3 regions of the Streptomyces sp. STAM6 genome follow, and region 2 is predicted to be linked to each of the others. Evidence: riboswitches for the same ligand, from Rfam matches in the RefSeq annotation. Region 2 holds a riboswitch; each other region holds the start of a gene.
What was found. Region 2 has a riboswitch for cyclic di-AMP ahead of ACY34K_RS19300 (transglycosylase family protein). Riboswitches for the same ligand answer to the same signal wherever they lie in the genome.
Positions count from the first base shown of each region.

Region 1: linked by a shared signal. The riboswitch ahead of ACY34K_RS10270 (M23 family metallopeptidase) and the one ahead of ACY34K_RS19300 (transglycosylase family protein) in region 2 are both predicted to bind cyclic di-AMP.
Region 3: linked by a shared signal. The riboswitch ahead of ACY34K_RS03490 (C40 family peptidase) and the one ahead of ACY34K_RS19300 (transglycosylase family protein) in region 2 are both predicted to bind cyclic di-AMP.

Region 1 covers NZ_JBUEFZ010000005.1:342,196-347,888, reverse strand. Annotated here, with positions in the region: gene trmB (tRNA (guanosine(46)-N7)-methyltransferase TrmB) at 1-339, shown strand, start outside; gene ACY34K_RS10275 (PrsW family intramembrane metalloprotease) at 384-1,712, shown strand; gene ACY34K_RS10270 (M23 family metallopeptidase) at 1,920-2,981, opposite strand; cyclic di-AMP (ydaO/yuaA leader) riboswitch at 2,993-3,126, opposite strand; gene ACY34K_RS10265 (PP2C family protein-serine/threonine phosphatase) at 3,329-4,492, opposite strand; tRNA gene ACY34K_RS10260 (tRNA-Met) at 4,684-4,757, opposite strand; tRNA gene ACY34K_RS10255 (tRNA-Lys) at 4,874-4,946, opposite strand; gene rfbB (dTDP-glucose 4,6-dehydratase) at 4,978-5,693, opposite strand, start outside.
Region 2 covers NZ_JBUEFZ010000015.1:31,362-37,054, reverse strand. Annotated here, with positions in the region: gene ACY34K_RS19310 (cytochrome P450 family protein) at 1-937, shown strand, start outside; gene ACY34K_RS19305 (transglycosylase family protein) at 1,061-2,035, shown strand; cyclic di-AMP (ydaO/yuaA leader) riboswitch at 2,296-2,464, shown strand; gene ACY34K_RS19300 (transglycosylase family protein) at 2,468-3,145, shown strand; gene eno (phosphopyruvate hydratase) at 3,390-4,679, shown strand; gene ACY34K_RS19290 (FtsB family cell division protein) at 4,861-5,328, shown strand; gene ACY34K_RS19285 (DUF501 domain-containing protein) at 5,342-5,693, shown strand, end outside.
Region 3 covers NZ_JBUEFZ010000002.1:226,969-232,661, forward strand. Annotated here, with positions in the region: gene pcrA (DNA helicase PcrA) at 1-1,030, opposite strand, end outside; cyclic di-AMP (ydaO/yuaA leader) riboswitch at 1,230-1,390, shown strand; gene ACY34K_RS03490 (C40 family peptidase) at 1,389-2,555, shown strand; gene ACY34K_RS03495 (glycosyltransferase) at 2,596-3,879, shown strand; gene ACY34K_RS03500 (hypothetical protein) at 3,984-4,337, opposite strand; gene ACY34K_RS03505 (C40 family peptidase) at 4,631-5,674, shown strand.

The DNA of each region.
Region 1 (5,693 bases), on a different contig from region 2:
CGCGAGATGCTCGCGCCCGACGCCCTCGACGGCGTGCGGGTGTACTTCCCCGACCCGTGGCCCAAGAAGCGGCACCACAAGCGGCGGCTGATCCAGCCCGCGTTCCTGGACCTGGTCGCCACCCGCATGAGGCCGGGTGCCGTGCTGCACTGCGCCACCGACTGGGAGCCGTACGCGGAGCAGATGCTGGAGGTGCTGTCCGCGCACCCGCGGTTCGGGAACACGGTGCCCGACGGCGGCTACGCGCCCCGGCCGGCGTTCCGGCCGCTCACCCGGTTCGAGGGCCAGGGCCTGGACAAGGGGCACGTCGTCCACGACCTGCTGTTCCGGCGCGTGTAGCAATCTCGTCGCGGACTGTCAGTCGTCCTCGTTAGGGTCGATGGGTGTCCCAGTCGCCCTCACAGCACCCGCCCCCGCACCACCCGGCCGTCCCGGCGTACGAACCACAGCCGTCGTTCGACGCCGTTCCGGAGCGTGCCCGCTGGCGCTACAAACCGCGCCGCGCCCTCTGGCGCAGCAAGGCGGTGCGTGCCGTCGCGGTGTTCACCGTGCTCGCCCTGTGCGGGCTGGTGATCCTGGCACTGGTCCGGGAGCAGACCGGCACCGAGGGCTTCGTCGTCGGCCTGGGCCTCGCGCTGCTGCCGGTGCCGCTGCTCATGGCGGCGTTCCGCTGGCTGGACCGCGTCGAGCCGGGCCCCTGGAAGAACCTGATGTTCGCGTTCGCGTGGGGCGCCTGCGCCGCCGCGCTCGTCGCGATCATCGCCAACACCTTCGCGACCCGCTGGATAGCGACCGCCACCGCCGACCCGGCGTCCGCGGACACGCTCGGCGCGACCGTGATAGCCCCCGTCGTCGAGGAGAGCGCGAAGGCCGCGGCCGTCCTGCTCATCTTCCTGTTCCGCAGACGGGACTTCACCGGCCTCGTCGACGGAGTCGTCATCGCCGGCTTCACGGCCACCGGTTTCGCCTTCACCGAGAACATCCTGTACCTCGGCAACGCGTTCGGCGAGGACCAGGCGATCGGCACGTCCGGCTTCGCCTCCGTCACGGCCGCGACGTTCTTCGTACGGATCGTGATGTCGCCGTTCGCGCATCCGCTCTTCACCGTGCTGACCGGCATCGGCTTCGGCCTCGCCGCGCTCACCGCGCGGCGCAAGAGGATACGCCGGGTCCTGCTGCCGTTCCTCGGGCTCGCGCTGGCCATGGGCATGCACGCGCTGTGGAACGGCTCGGCGGCCCTCGGCCCGTTGGGGTTCTACGCCGTGTACGGGGTGTTCATGGTGCCCGCGTTCGGGCTGCTGACCTGGCTCGCCGTCTGGACCCGGCAGAAGGAGCTGCGCACCATATCGGGCGAACTGCCGGCGTACGCCGCGGCGGGCTGGCTGTCCCCGGCCGAACCGCTCGCGCTCTCCTCGATGAAGGCGCGCGGGATGGCGCGTGACTACGCGCGGCGTACCTTCGGTCCGGCCGCGGCCCGCGCGGTCGGCGAGTACGAGGCGTTCGCGACCTCACTGGCCTTCTTGCGCCACAGGGCCCACCGCGGCGCGGCGGACCCGGACTTCGTGGCGCGGGAGCAGGAGCTGCTGCACCACCTGTGGCAGCGCAAGGAGATGGCCGCGCCCGCGCTGACGTACGCGGCACAGGCGACCGGCCGGGTGTGGACGCCGCCTCCGTACCTCAACTACGGCGGCTACAACCCCTACCGCTCCTAGGGCGTGTTTCGTCGAAGAGGTTGCCGCCGAGCGCGAGGGGGAAGACGCGAAGGCCGGACGTGCCCCAACGCGGAGTGACGTCAGGGGGCGTCAACGGGTCCCGCTCAGGGGCTGCTCCGCACACGTCTCACGAGCGAACGAAAACCGGCAGCCCTGTCGTCGGGGGGGGTGCCGCCAGGACTGCCGGAGTCTTGCGAAGAACGGTGGTCAGACCGTCAGGCCCTTGCCGCGCAGCCAGGCCAGCGGGTCGATGCCGTCGCCGCCCGGCGTGTGCACCTCGAGGTGCAGGTGCGGGCCGGTCACATTGCCGGTGGCGCCGACGCGGCCGATGGTCTCGCCGGTGGCGACCGTCTGGCCGGCCCCGACCGTCATCGACGACAGGTGGCAGTACCAGACCTCCGTGCCGTCCTCGAGCTCCAGGACGATGCGGTAGCCGTACGAGCCGGACCAGCCGGCCGACTTGACGGTGCCGCCGTGCACGGCCTTGGCCGGGGTGCCCGTGGGCGCGGCGAGGTCCAGGCCGGTGTGGTACCCGGAGGACCACATGGAGCCGGCCTCGCCGTAGGTGGAGGTGATCGTGTACGAGGAGGTGGGGAGGGACCAGGCGGCGGCGAGCTTGGCCAGCCGCTCGGCCTCCGCCTTGGCGGCGGCCTCGGCCTCGGCCTTCTCCTGGGCGGCCTGCTCCGCCGCGGCCTCCTTCTCGGCAGCGGTCTGCTGGGCCTCGGCCTGCTCGGCGGCCTGCTCGGCGGCGGCCTTCTCGGCCGCGGCCTTGGCCTGCGCCTCGGCGTTCGCCTGCTGCTGCTCGGCCTGCTGGAGGATGCGGGCGCGCAGCGCCTCGCCGGCGTCGGCCCCGCCGTCCTGCTCGCCGGAGGTGTCCTGGGTGAGGGTCGCGGCGGTGAGCGGGGTGCTGTCGCCGGCCTCGGGGGTGTCCTCGTCGGAGATCAGGTCGCCGACGCCCGGGAGGGACTCGGCGTCCGGGAGGTGGTCGGTGATGGCGTCGGGGAGGGATATGGAGACCGCCGGCTTGTCCTGCGCGGTGGCCATGCCGCCCGCGCCGACCGCCGCGATGACTCCGACGCCGAGGACGGTGGAGCTACGGGCCAGGCCGCCGCGCTGTTTGGCGACACGGTGCCGGCCGCGGACCGGGCGGACCGTCTCCTCGGTGGGGTTCCACTCCTCGAACTGCGCGTTTGCGCCCGGGGCGTCCGGGATACCCGAAGAACCGAACGAGGTGAAGGGAGCTTCGGGGGCAGGCCTGTTGGACGCCACGGAGGCGCACTCCTTTCCTTCCTTCTCGCCTACCGGGTTAGCTGACGGGTTCGGAGCAGGAAGGTCTCCTACGGGCCGCTTCGGCCCGATTCACCCCAAGGTGGTGGTTCCCCGGTTCCCTTGCGGAATTCGGCGCACGCGCACGGTGCCGTCCTGACGACGGCTGGGACGACCGCGCTGCGTTATCGAACGTTAATAGACGTCGGTACCCGATTCCAAGCTGTTCCCGTTGATCATTAACCAATGGACCGGGGGACTTACCCCACCAGAAGCTGCCAGAATCGGGCGAGTTGACCACGCCGATAAAACATTCACAGGCCCATTAGTCCCTGACTGTGCGTCAAATGTTATGCGGAGGGCTGCTCACCGGTCACGGAGCGTGGCGACGGTGGGCGCTGGACCGCCAGCAGCGCGAGATCGTCCGTGGCCCCGCCGCCCGTGTGCCGCCGTACGTCCTCCACGAGCGCGTCCAGCAACGCCTCGGGCTCCTCGAAGGCCTGCCCCGAGAGCCACCCGCGCGGGTCGTAGAAGTCGCCGTGCGCGTCCCGGGCCTCGGAGAGCCCGTCCGTGTAGAAGAGCAGCGTCGCGCCCGGCGGGTACGACACCTCGTACGCCCGGTCCGGCCAGGCGGCCAGGTCGGCCATGCCCAGCGGGAGCGCGGGCTCGGCCGGCTCCAGCAGGTCCACGGCCCCGTCGGTGCGCAGCATCAGCGGCTCGGGGTGACCCCGGTTGACCACCCGCACCACCGCGTCCCCGCGCGGGATCTCGGCCAGCACCGCGGTGGTGAACCCCTCGACGGCGTCCAGCCCGTCCCGCCGCGTCCCCTCCCGCGCGAGCGCCCGCTCCAGCCGCTGGGCCACCCCCTCCAGCGAGCTCTCGTGCTCGGCCGCCTCCCGGAAGGCCCCGATGACGACCGCCACCGCCTCGACCGCGCCCAGCCCCTTGCCCCGGACGTCCCCGACGACCAGCCGCACGCCGTGGGGGGTGTCCTGCACGGCGAACAGGTCGCCACCGATGAAGGTGTCCGCCTGCGCCGCCTCGTAACGCGCCGCGACGCGCAGGCCGCCGATCCTGGCGGACGGCTGCGGCAGCACCGCCCGCTGCGCGGTCTCGGCGATCACGCGCGCCGAGGCGAGCCGTTCGTCGCCGCGGCGCACCACATGGTTGATGAGCAGGGCCAGCGCCGCCACCGTCGCCAAGGTGACGATCTCGGTGACGGTCGGCGCCTGTCCCAGGGTGCCCATGGAGAGGCGCAGGCCGACGACCCCCACGAGGGGCACGAGCCCGGCCACAAGGGTGGCGGCCAGGGTGAAGAAGGGCGCGGCGACCAGCGGGGCCGCCGCGAACAGGGGCACGGCGGTGTACGGGCTGGGCGTCGCCAGGTCGTACACCACACCGCCGGCGATCAGCAGTCCGGGCAGGACGCGGATGACGGGGTCGACCCCTCTGCGTCGCACTCGCTGCCCCACGACTGGTCTCCTGCCCGCTCCACCCAGGCTGCGGACGGTAATCGCGCGCCACCCGGGCCGGCCGGAGCCGCGCCGCGCGGCGAGGCGCCGTCCGCCGACCGGGCGACACGGGCGGCGGCCGGACCGCCCACCGCGGGCTCCGTGCCCGCCCGCGCCGGGCCCCCGCCCCGGGCCACTCCGGAGCCGGACACGCCGAAGGCCCGGATCTCAAGGATCCGGGCCTTCGGTTTCAGTAGCGGGGACAGGATTTGAACCTGCGACCTCTGGGTTATGAGCCCAGCGAGCTACCGAGCTGCTCCACCCCGCGTCGGTGAACACCACCTTACGCCATCAAGACCAAGATCATTTACATTTACGGGGCGCGGTCTCGTGACGGACGGCGAAGCGCCCCGCCCGGAGGGTTCCGGACGGGGCGCCATGCGGTAGGCCCTGTGGGACTCGAACCCACAACCAACGGATTAAAAGTCCGCTGCTCTGCCAATTGAGCTAAGGGCCCGCGTCCCGCAGCATAGCCCGCGCCGGTCGTCTCACGCCTTCAGCGGCTCCCACCAGGCGCGGTGGGCGCGGTACCAGGCCACCGTCTCCGCCAGCCCGTGGGCGAAGTCGCGTGCCGGCCGGTAGCCCAGCTCCTCCCGCGCGCGGGTCCAGTCCACCGAGTACCGCAGGTCGTGGCCCTTGCGGTCCTCGACGTACACCACCCTCTCCCACCCGGCGCCGCACGCCTCCAGCAGCAGCCCGGTCAGCTCCTTGTTCGTCAGCTCGGTGCCGCCGCCGATGTTGTACGTCCGGCCGGCGCGGCCCCGTGTGCGGACCAGCTCGACGCCCCGGCAGTGGTCCTCGACGTGCAGCCAGTCGCGGACGTTGGCGCCGTCCCCGTACAGAGGCACCGTCAGTCCGCTCATCAGCCGGGTCACGAAGTGCGGGACGACCTTCTCGGGGTGCTGGTAGGGGCCGTAGTTGTTGGAGCAGCGGGTGATGCGCACGTCCAGGCCATGGGTGCGGTGGTGGGCGCGGGCGAGCAGGTCCGCCGAGGCTTTGGAGGCGGCGTACGGCGAGTTGGGCGCCAGCGGTTCGTCCTCGTCCCAGGATCCGTGCGCGAGGGAGCCGTACACCTCGTCGGTGGAGACGTGGACGAAGGTGGAGATCCCGTGCCGTACCGCGCCCTCCAGCAGGATCTGGGTGCCGAGGGTGTTGGTGGTGACGAAGCCCGCGCCGCCCTCGATGGACCGGTCGACATGGGACT
Region 2 (5,693 bases):
GCGCAGGCTCGTCTCGAAGGCGTTCACCCCGCGGCGCGTGGCGGAGTTCGCGCCCCGTGTTCAGGAGCTGACGGACCGGCTCATCGACAACTTCGCTACAAAAGGCAGCGCCGATCTCATCCACGAGTTCGCGTTTCCGCTCCCGATCTATGCCATTTGCGACATGCTCGGCGTCCCGCGCGAGGACCAGGACGACTTCCGCGACTGGGCCGGGATGATGATCCGGCACGGCGGCGGACCGCGCGGCGGCGTCGCCCGGTCGGTGAAGAAGATGCGCGGCTACCTCGCGGAGCTCATCCACCGCAAGCGCGAGGAGCCGGGGGACGATCTGATCTCCGGGCTGATCCGGGCGAGCGACCACGGTGAGCACCTCACCGAGAACGAGGCCGCGGCCATGGCGTTCATCCTGCTCTTCGCCGGCTTCGAGACCACCGTCAATCTGATCGGGAACGGGGTGTACGCGCTGCTGCGCAACCCGGACCAGCGGGCGCGGCTGCAGGCGTCGATCGCGGCGGGGGAGCGGGAGTTGCTGGAGACCGGAATCGAGGAACTCCTGCGCTACGACGGGCCGGTGGAGCTCGCGACCTGGCGCTTCGCGACCGAGCCGCTCACCATCGGCGGCGAGCGGATCGCGGCCGGCGACCCGGTGCTCGTCGTGCTCGCCGCGGCCGACCGTGACCCGGCGCGGTTCGACCGTCCGGACACCCTCGATCTGGCGCGGCGGGACAACCAGCACCTCGGGTACGGGCACGGCATCCACTATTGCCTCGGCGCGCCGCTCGCCCGGCTGGAGGGGCAGACCGCCCTGGCTACCCTGCTGACCCGTCTGCCCGATCTGCGACTTGCGGGCGATCCGGCCGATTTGCGGTGGCGTGGTGGGCTCATTATGCGTGGACTGCGCACGCTCCCGGTCGAGTTCGCCCCCTTTGGGGAGTGATGTCAACTGACGCTCCGTCATATCTGTGATCTTCGCGTAATCTCCAGTGCATCGACTTGTGACTGACGTTCGAGAGCCGCTACTTTCACCGTCACCTCAGCAGTCACGCGAAAGGCTCACCGCATGCGCTCCGGGAACGGCCGGCACCGACGACCCCGTCAAGCCCCCGCCATCATCGTCGCGGCAGGGGTGACCGGATCCGCCATCGCCATTCCACTGCTCGGCGCGGGTTCCGCGTCGGCCGTGGACGCCACCACCTGGGACCGGGTCGCCGAGTGCGAGTCCGGCGGCATGTGGAGTGCGGACCTCGACAACGGCTACTACGGCGGCCTGCAGATGTCGCAGGAGACCTGGGAGACGTACGGCGGCCTCGCCTACGCCCCGCGGGCCGACCTCGCGAGCCGGGCCCAGCAGATCGCCGTCGCGGAGAAGGTGCACGCGGCGCAGGGGTCGGCCGCCTGGGAGACCTGCGCCCCCATCGCGGGACTCGTGAGCGAGGACACCCCCGCGCCGGGCGCCACGCCCACCGAGGAGGCCCCCGCCAAGCCGGATCCGGCGAAGCCCACCGACCCGGCCGGGGAGGACAAGCCCGCCGAGACGACCCCGGCGGACCCGCTGGACCCGATCGCGACGCCCGACCCGGCGCCGTCCACCGAGCCGCCCGCCGCTCCGGCCGGCGGCGCCGCCGACGGTACGCCCGGCACCGGCAAGCACCGCGGCGAGCCCGACCCGGCGGAGGCCCCGGAGGGCACCCCGGCGGCCCCCGGCACCTCGGCGACCCCGACCGAGCCGGCCGTTCCCGGCGCCGGCGCCACGGAGACCGGCAATCCGGACAACGGGCGTGAAGCGGGCGAACACCCCTCTCGTGGTGACGGGTCGGCCCGCGCTCCGGAGAGCGTCGAGTCCGGCGAGTACACCGTCCGCCCCGGCGACAGTCTTTCCGCCATCGCGGTCGCGCACGAGCTGCCCGGGGGATGGGCTGCGCTCTACCAGGGCAACAAGGAGACCGTGGGGACCGACCCGGACCTCATTCGCCCCGGTCAGAGCCTGGATCTGACGGCCGGTCAGCCTGCCGGGGAGCCTGCCGCGCAGGAGTGAGTTCGCGGCCGTATGTCCGGTTCTGTGCAAGTGAGACAAGAGTCTCTTTGTCCCAACTGGTGCGTCACGACCGCAAACTCCTGTCGCTTCACTTCTCACCTGCGCAAACACCTGCTCGGAGTCGGTAAGTAAGGGCGGTTCATCCCTGATGTCCGTCTTTGAACTTCGGGCAGGTGTGCGCTTACGGTCAGGACCGCTCGCCACCGCGGGCCCCTACGACCGGTACGCCGAATCCTGCCGCCGGCCGTCGGGAACAGTCGTCGCGTCATGCGCCGAAGGCAGGAGCGGGGGACCCAAGGTTTGTGCCGGGCCCGGCCATTGAGAGATGGCCCGGAGCCGGCTTGGGGTGAAGCCGCGCGCCAGTCGCGCGGCCGGGCAGTCACCGCCCGAACCCGACAGCTCACCTCGTAGGCGTCGGTGAGGAGATGTCCCATGCTGTTCTCCGGCAAGGCCAAGCACCGTCGCCCGTCCAAGGCCGCCCGGTTCGCCGCGTTCGCCGGCATCACCGGTGCCGCCGTCGCCGCCCCCCTGATCGGCGCCACGTCCGCCTCGGCCGCCACGGCCGCCGAGTGGGACAAGGTCGCCCAGTGCGAGTCCGGCGGCGACTGGTCGATCAACACCGGCAACGGTTACTACGGCGGCCTGCAGTTCTCCGCCTCCACCTGGGCCGCGTACGGCGGCACGGCCTACGCCCCCACCGCCGACAAGGCGTCCAAGTCGCAGCAGATCGAGATAGCCGAGAAGGTCCTGGCCGGCCAGGGCAAGGGTGCCTGGCCGAGCTGCGGCGTGGGCCTGTCGAACGCCTCGTACGACGGCGCCGCCGCCCAGCAGGCCCAGCCGAAGCCGCAGGAGCGCAAGGCCGAGCAGCCGACCACGCGCAGCCAGCAGCGCACCGCGCCGAAGGCCGAGTCCAAGACCGTCACCACCCCGACCGGCAAGAAGGTCGAGAAGGGTGACGGCGAGTACAAGGTGAAGGCCGGCGACACCCTCTCCACCATCGCCGAGGAGAAGAACGTCAAGGGCGGCTGGAAGAAGCTCTTCGAGCTGAACAAGGACATCGTCGAGGACGCCGACCTGATCTACCCGGGCCAGCAGCTCCACCTGGGCTGACCCCCGCACACCACCCCGGCCCGGAGTGCCCTTCCCCCGTGCGCTCCGGGTCGGGGTTTCCTCGCGCAAAAGTGCTACCGACCAGTAAGTTTCGTGGCGTTTTGTGCGTAATGCAGACTCGTGAGCCCTTTTTCGTCCCAGGAGGCGGGCGTCGGCTGGTCAGGGACCCCGAGCCGGTTAGGCTCTTGCCGCAAGGCCAAAGAGACCTCGCACTCCACGCGTCACATCCCAGAAGGAGATGCTCGTGCCGTCCATCGACGTCGTCGTAGCCCGGGAAATCCTGGACTCCCGAGGCAACCCCACGGTCGAGGTCGAGGTCGGCCTCGACGACGGCAGCACCGGCCGTGCTGCCGTCCCCTCCGGTGCATCCACCGGTGCGTTCGAGGCCCTCGAGCTCCGCGACGGTGACAAGGACCGCTACCTCGGCAAGGGTGTCGAGAAGGCCGTCCTCGCCGTCATCGAGCAGATCGGCCCGGAGCTCGTCGGCTACGACGCCACCGAGCAGCGGCTGATCGACCAGGCGATGTTCGACCTGGACGCCACCCCGGACAAGTCCTCGCTCGGCGCCAACGCCATCCTCGGCGTCTCCCTCGCCGTCGCGCACGCCGCCTCCGAGGCGTCCGACCTGCCGCTCTTCCGCTACCTGGGCGGCCCGAACGCGCACCTGCTGCCGGTGCCGATGATGAACATCCTGAACGGCGGCTCGCACGCCGACTCCAACGTGGACATCCAGGAGTTCATGATCGCCCCGATCGGGGCGGAGTCCTTCTCCGAGGCCCTGCGCTGGGGCGCCGAGGTCTACCACACCCTGAAGAAGGTCCTGAAGGACAAGGGCCTCTCCACCGGCCTGGGCGACGAGGGCGGCTTCGCCCCGAACCTGGACTCCAACCGCGACGCCCTCGACCTCATCCTCGAGGCCATCAAGCTGGCCGGCTACACGCCCGGCAAGGACATCGCGCTCGCCCTCGACGTCGCCGCCTCCGAGTTCTACAAGGACGGCTCGTACGAGTTCGAGGGCAAGTCCCGCTCGGCCGCCGAGATGACCGAGTACTACGCGGAGCTCGTCGACGCCTACCCGCTGGTCTCCATCGAGGACCCGCTGTTCGAGGACGACTGGGACGGCTGGAAGACCATCACCGAGAAGCTGGGCTCCAAGGTGCAGCTCGTCGGTGACGACCTGTTCGTCACCAACCCGGAGCGCCTCGCCCGCGGCATCGAGGAGGGCGCCGCCAACGCACTGCTCGTCAAGGTCAACCAGATCGGCTCGCTGACCGAGACCCTGGACGCCGTCGAGCTGGCCCAGCGCAACGGCTTCAAGTGCATGATGTCCCACCGCTCCGGCGAGACCGAGGACGTCACCATCGCCGACCTGGCCGTCGCCACCAACTGCGGCCAGATCAAGACCGGCGCCCCGGCCCGCTCCGAGCGCGTCGCCAAGTACAACCAGCTGCTGCGCATCGAGGAGATCCTCGACGACGCCGCGGTGTACGCCGGCCGCAGCGCCTTCCCGCGGTTCCGCTTCGCGGACCAGTAGGCACAGCCGCTTCGCGGACCAGTAGGCACAGCCGCTTCGCGGACCAGTAGGCACAGTCGGTTCGAGGGCTGACCCGGCTCCTCTCCCGCGGCTGGCACCCGCTCCTTACGTACGTCCCCGCACTCGGTCCCGTACCGTGTGCGGGGACGTACGCACGTGCAGAGAAGGGGAGGCGGAGGCGATGGCCCGGGACCGGTTCTCCACCGCGACCAGGCTGCGGCTGCTCGGCGAGCAGACCGCCGCCCGCGTCTACCGCTCCCAGAGCCGGCGGCAGGCCCGTCGCTCGCGGCTCACCGGGCGCGCCGCCTTCCTCGCGCTGGTGGTCTGCTCGCTCGTGGTGGCCCTCGCCTACCCGATGCGGCAGTACGTCTCGCAGCAGAGCGAGATCGCCGAGCAGGAGCGGCTGGCCGACGAGGCGAGCCGACGCGTCGAACAGCTGCGCGACGAGAAGGCCCGGCTCCAGGACGACGCCTACATCCGGCGCCTCGCCCGCGAGCACCTGCACTACGTGATGCCGGGCGAGACCGGGTACACGGTGATCGACCCCGACGCGGTGCGCGAGCGCCGCACCGACCAGGGCGCGGCCGACCGCCCCTGGTACTCCAACCTCTGGGACGGCGTGGACAGCGCCGACCGCACCGACGAGTAGACGCAAGGCAGGCATGGAAACGCCCCCTCCGCAGACCGAACGCACCGAGCCGACCGAGGCGGACGTCGCGGCGTTCAAGGAACAGCTCGGCCGACCGCCCCGTGGCCTGCGCGCCATCGCGCACCGCTGCCCGTGCGGCAACCCGGACGTGGTCGAGACCGCGCCCCGGCTCCCGGACGGCACGCCGTTCCCGACGACGTACTACCTCACCTGCCCGCGCGCGGCCTCCGCGATCGGCACGCTGGAGGCGAACGGCGTCATGAAGGAGATGACCGAGCGGCTCCAGAGCGACCCGGAGCTGGCCGCCGCCTACCGGGCCGCGCACGAGGACTACATCGCGCGCCGCGACGCCATCGAGGTCCTGG
Region 3 (5,693 bases), on a different contig from region 2:
GGTAGTCCTCCTCGAACTGGAGGATGTTGCGGATGGTCGCGCCGCGGAAGGCGTAGATGGACTGGTCGGCGTCACCGACGACGCACAGTTCGGCGGGGCCCAGATCCTCGTACCCGCTGCCGACCAGCTCCCGCACGAGCGTGTACTGCGCGTGGTTGGTGTCCTGGTACTCGTCGACGAGGACGTGGCGGAAGCGGCGCCGGTAGTGCTCGGCGACGTCCGGGAACGCCTGGAGCAGATGGACCGTGGTCATGATGATGTCGTCGAAGTCCAGGGCGTTGGCCTCGCGGAGCCGCGCCTGGTACATCCGGTACGCCTCGGCGAGCGTCTTCTCGAAACCGTCGGCGGCCTGGTCGGCGAAGGTCTCCTCGTCGATCAGCTCGTTCTTCAGGTTCGAGATCTTGGCGCTGAAGGACTTCGGCGGGAACTTCTTCGGGTCGAGGTCCAGGTCGCGGCAGACCAGCGACATCAGGCGCTTGGAGTCGGCGGCGTCGTAGATCGAGAAGGAGGAGGTGAAGCCCAGCTTCTTGGACTCGCGGCGCAGGATGCGCACGCACGCGCTGTGGAAGGTCATGACCCACATGGCGTTCGCGCGCGGGCCGACGAGCTGCTCCACGCGCTCCTTCATCTCACCGGCGGCCTTGTTGGTGAAGGTGATCGCCAGTATCTGGCCGGGGTGGACGTGCCGGGTGGCCAGCAGGTGCGCGATGCGGTGGGTCAGGACGCGGGTCTTCCCCGATCCGGCACCGGCCACGATGAGCAGCGGGGAGCCGGTGTGGACGACGGCGGCACGCTGCTGCTCGTTCAGCCCTTCGAGCAGCGCGGCAGCGTCCACGACGGGGCGCGGGGCGCCGTTGCGGTAGTGCGGGTCCCGGGCCGGGGGCACGTCGAAGCGGTCCCCGAAGAGGGCGTGCGGGATCTCCTCCGGGGCCGGGCCGTGGCCCTCGGAGTCCTCGGGCGGCGGTGGGGGCTCCTCGGAGGTGTGGTTCCGCAGGTCCGCCAGGAAGCTGTCGTCAAAGAGGCTGCTCATCGCCTATTGAGTCTAGGCCGCCCCACTGACAGCCGTGGCCGAACGGGATCCGTCACCCACAGGAGTTTCCGGGTGACCCACGGAGAAGGTCACGAAAACGTATCGGGCATATCGAACATCATCCTTCACAGCACCACCACAGGTTGGCTAGCGTGCTCGCCCAAGCGGCCCGTACCCGCATCGGCGAACCACGCCAACCGGGCCGCCCACGCCGAATCCGCGCTTTCCGCAAGAAAGTTCGGAACCGGGGACCCACCATGTACAACCGGGGTGAATCGGTCCGCACCAGCACGGCCGTAGGGCACCTTCCGACCGCCCGAACCCGACAGCTAACCCGGTAGGCGGTCCACGGAAGGAGATGCCGGCCTTGGCGTCGCATCGCAAGCCGCGCAGCCGCACGACCCGCTCCCACTCCCCTGCCGTCGGGGTCACGACGGCCGCGATCGCCGGAGTCAGTCTGCTTTCCACCCAGGGCGCCACCGCGGCGCCCGCGGAACCGCGCCCCAACAGCAAGCCGACCGTCGAGGAGGTCCAGAGAAAGGTCGACGACCTCTACCGGCAGGCCGGCACGGCGACGCAGCAGTACAACACGGCCAAGGAGGCCACCGAGGAGCAGCGGCGCGAGGTCGGCGGCATGCTCGACGACATCGCCAAGCGCACGGACGCCCTGAACGAGTCGCGCCGCGAGCTCGGCGCCTACGCGGCGGCGCAGTACCGCTCGGGCGCGGTGAGCCCGACGGCCGCGCTCATGTTCGCGGACAGCCCGCAGTCGTTCGTCGACCAGACGCAGCTGATGGACCGGCTCACGGACCGGCAGCGCGAGACGGTCACCGAGTTCCAGACACAGCAGGCGGAGGCGGCGAAGAAGCGCGTCGAGGCCTCCAAGAGCCTGGAGGACCTGACCGCCTCCCAGGCCTCGCTGCGGGCGACCAAGCAGACCGTGCAGCGCAAGCTCGGCGAGGCGCGGGCGCTGCTGTCGCAGCTGACGGCGCAGGAGCAGGCCCGGCTCGCCGAGCTGGAGCGCGAGCGCGAGGAGGAGGCCCGCCGCCGGGCCGAGGAGAAGGCGAAGGCCGAGGCGGAGGCCGAGGCGGCACGCGAGCGCCAGGAACAGCAGGAACAGGAGCAGCAGGAGCAGCAGGAGCAGGCCCCGCCGCCCGCGGACGAGACGGCTGCCGCCACCAAGGCCGACAAGGTCCTCGCCTTCGCGGCGGCCCAGATCGGCAAGCCGTACGTGTGGGGCGCGACCGGCCCCAGCTCGTACGACTGCTCGGGACTGACGCAGGCGGCGTGGAAGGCGGCCGGTGTCGACCTGCCGCGCACCACGTGGGACCAGGTGAAGGTCGGCACACGGGTCGCCACCGAGGATCTGCGCCCCGGTGACCTGGTGTTCTTCTACGACGACATCAGCCACGTCGGGATCTACAAGGGCGACGGCATGATGATTCACGCGCCGAAGCCGGGCACCAACGTCCGCGAGGAGTCCATCTACTACATGCCGATCTACGGCAGCGTGCGCCCGGCCTGACCACCGCGCGCACGCGGAGGGGGAAAGCGTGGAGGGGGAAGTGACGACCGGCCGACGGCTCACCGTCCTGTTCGTGCCGGAGAGCGCTTACGGACCGACCAACAACTGCGTCGGGATCGCCGATGTGCTGCGCCGGCGCGGACACCGGGTCGTCTTCGCCGCCGAGGCATCCTGGCGGGGAAAGCTCCGCCCGCTCGGCTTCGAGGAGGATCTCGTCGACCTCGCCCCTCCCGCGGAGGGCGAGCGGGACGCCGGGCAGTTCTGGAAGGACTTCGTCAGGGAGACCGCGCCGGAGTTCCGCAAGCCGACGTTGGAGCAGCTCGGCGGCTGGATCAGGCCGGTGTGGGAGGAGCTGATCGCCGGTGCCCGGTACTGCGAGCCCCAGCTGGAGGCGATCGTCGAGCGGGTCCGGCCGGATGTGATCGTCGAGGACAACGTGGTGGCGTTCCCGGCCCTGCTGACCGCGGGCCGGCCGTTCGTCCGGATCACCTCCTGCAACCCGCTGGAGATCAGGACCCCGGACGTCCCGCCCGCCTTCTCGGGCTATCCGGCCGGCGACCCGGCGGGATGGGCGGACTTCCGGGCGGAGTACGACCGCACGCACCGGGCGCTGTGGGAGGAGTTCAACGCCTGGGTGGTCGGCCGGGGAGCCCCGCCCCTGCCCGACCTGGAGTTCATCCACGAGGCCGGGACGAATCTGTACGTGTTCCCGGAGGCGGTCGACTACCCGCGTGCGCTGCCGTCGTCCTGGCACCGCCTGGATTCCTGCGTCCGGGAGACGGACGAGCCGTTCACGATGCCGCCGACCCTGGCGAGCGGCGACGGCGACAGCGCGCTGGTGTACTTCTCTCTGGGTTCGCTGGGCTCGGCCGACGTGGAGCTGATGCGCCGCGTCATCGGCGTACTGGCGCGCACCCCGCACCGTTACATCGTCTCCAAGGGGCCGCTGCACGAGGAGATCGAGCTGGCCCCGAACATGTGGGGCGCGGAGTTCCTGCCGCAGACGTCGATCCTTCCGCACGTCGATCTGGTGATCACGCACGGCGGCAACAACACCACGACCGAGTCGCTGCACTTCGGCAAGCCGATGATCCTTCTGCCGCTGTTCTGGGACCAGTACGACAACGCGCAGCGCGTGCACGAGCTGGGGCTCGGCGTACGGCTGGACACGTACCGCTTCACGGACGGGGAACTCACCGGGACGCTGGAGCGGTTGCTCGCCGACACGGCGCTGCGCGAGCGGCTGGCCGCCACCGGCGCGGCGATCCGCAGCCGGAACGGGCTGCGGCGGGGGGCGGACCTGATCGAGCGGGCGGCCGGGTAACAGCCGGCCGCCCCGGCCCCGGCGTCCGGCCGAGCCCGGCGGGGCCGCCGGGCGTCAGGCCCCGTCGGCCGCCCCGGCCCGGGCGTCGGGCCGGGGCGGCCGCGTCACGTCCAGAGGGTCGCGATGAAGATGTTGGCGACGGTCAGGGCGCCGACCGCGCCGAACACCGCCTTGTCGACCCGCTCCTCGTCGCGCTTGACGTAGACCAGGCCGAGGATCACGACCAGGACCGCCAGCTTGACGCCGATCTTGAGGTTGTTGACGGTCTGGTCGTCGGCCTGGTTGAGGCCGACCAGGACCACACCGGTGACCAGCATGGTCAGCGCGCCGTGCAGCATCGCGGGGACGAACCGCGCCGTGCCCGCGCCGATGGCCTTCATCTGGGTCAGGAATCCGCCGAGGAGGGCGGCGATGCCGATGATGTGCAGCGCGACGAAGACATTGATGAGTACGTCCATGGGGCGGAGCCTAACGGGGGCCATACCACCGGACGCCGGGCAGGGTTGCCTCAATCGCCGCAACGGTCACAGCTGATCCGGAGCGTGGGATTCCGAACATGCGCTGCCCCTCTCACTCGGGCGTGAAACCTCAATCGCGGCCAATTACGGTCATGCCCCCGCTTCCCCGTGACCCCCGCGCCTAGCGTCCTCCCCCAGGTGGCCGACTCTCCCCACCGCCGTCCCCCGACTCCCCGGACGGCAGTCGGCCACCCCGCCGCCCCCGCCCGGCAGGAAGGGAAGTGACCGCCCTCGTGGCAGCACACCGGAAGCCCAAGCAGCGCCCGCTCGGCGGACCGGCCGGCCGCACCGCCGTCACCCTGGCGCTGGCCGGGGCGGCGACCGCCACCGCCTTCGAAGGCTCCGGGCACGCCGAGCCCCGGCTGACCCCCGCCCAGGTCAAGGCCCAGGTCGACAAGCTCTATCAGGAGGCCGAGGAAGCCACCGAGCGGTACAACGGCACCAAGGAGAAGGCGGACACGGCCCGGGCCTCGCTGAACGAGCTGCGCGACGAGGCCGCCCGCAGGACCGCCCGGCTCAACACCGCCCGCAACGCCCTGGGCTCGGCGGCCACCGCGCAGTACCGGGGCGGCGGCCTCGACCCCGCCCTCCAGCTCGCCCTCTCCTCCGACCCCGACAGCTATCTCGAGGGCGCCGCCCTCGCCGAACGGGCCGGGGACCGGCAGGCCGCCGTGATCGCCGGCTATCAGCGCCAGCTCACCGAACTGCGCCGGCTGCACAGCGAGGCCGACGGCCGGCTGCGCGAGCTGACCGGCCACCAGGCCGCGCTGGGCCGCCACAAGTCCACGATCCAGCAGAAGATCGCGTCCGCCGAGCGGCTGCTCGACCGCCTCACCGCCGCCCAGCGCGCCCGGTACGACGCCGGGGGCACGACGTCGCCCGCCCGCGCCGACCGGGCCGCCCCGCGTGGCGCGGTCCAGGCTCCCAACCCGCGGGCGGCGCAGGCCGTTGCCTTCGCCTACGGCGCGCTCGGCAAGCCGTACGTATGGGGCGCGACGGGGCCCTCGGCGTACGACTGCTCGGGGCTCACGCAGGCCGCGTGGCGCTCCGCGGGGGTCTCACTGCCCCGCACCACCTACACCCAGATCAACGCCGGGCAGCGGGTCTCCCGGGCCGAACTGGCCCCGGGCGACCTGGTGTTCTTCTACTCGGGCGTCAGCCATGTCGGGCTCTACATCGGGGGCGGGAAGATGATCCACGCGCCACGCCCGGGCGCGCCCGTCCGGATCGCGCCGCTCGACGAGATGCCCTGGGCGGGCGCGACCCGGGTCGGCTAGGGCGTGTTTCGAAAGTCCC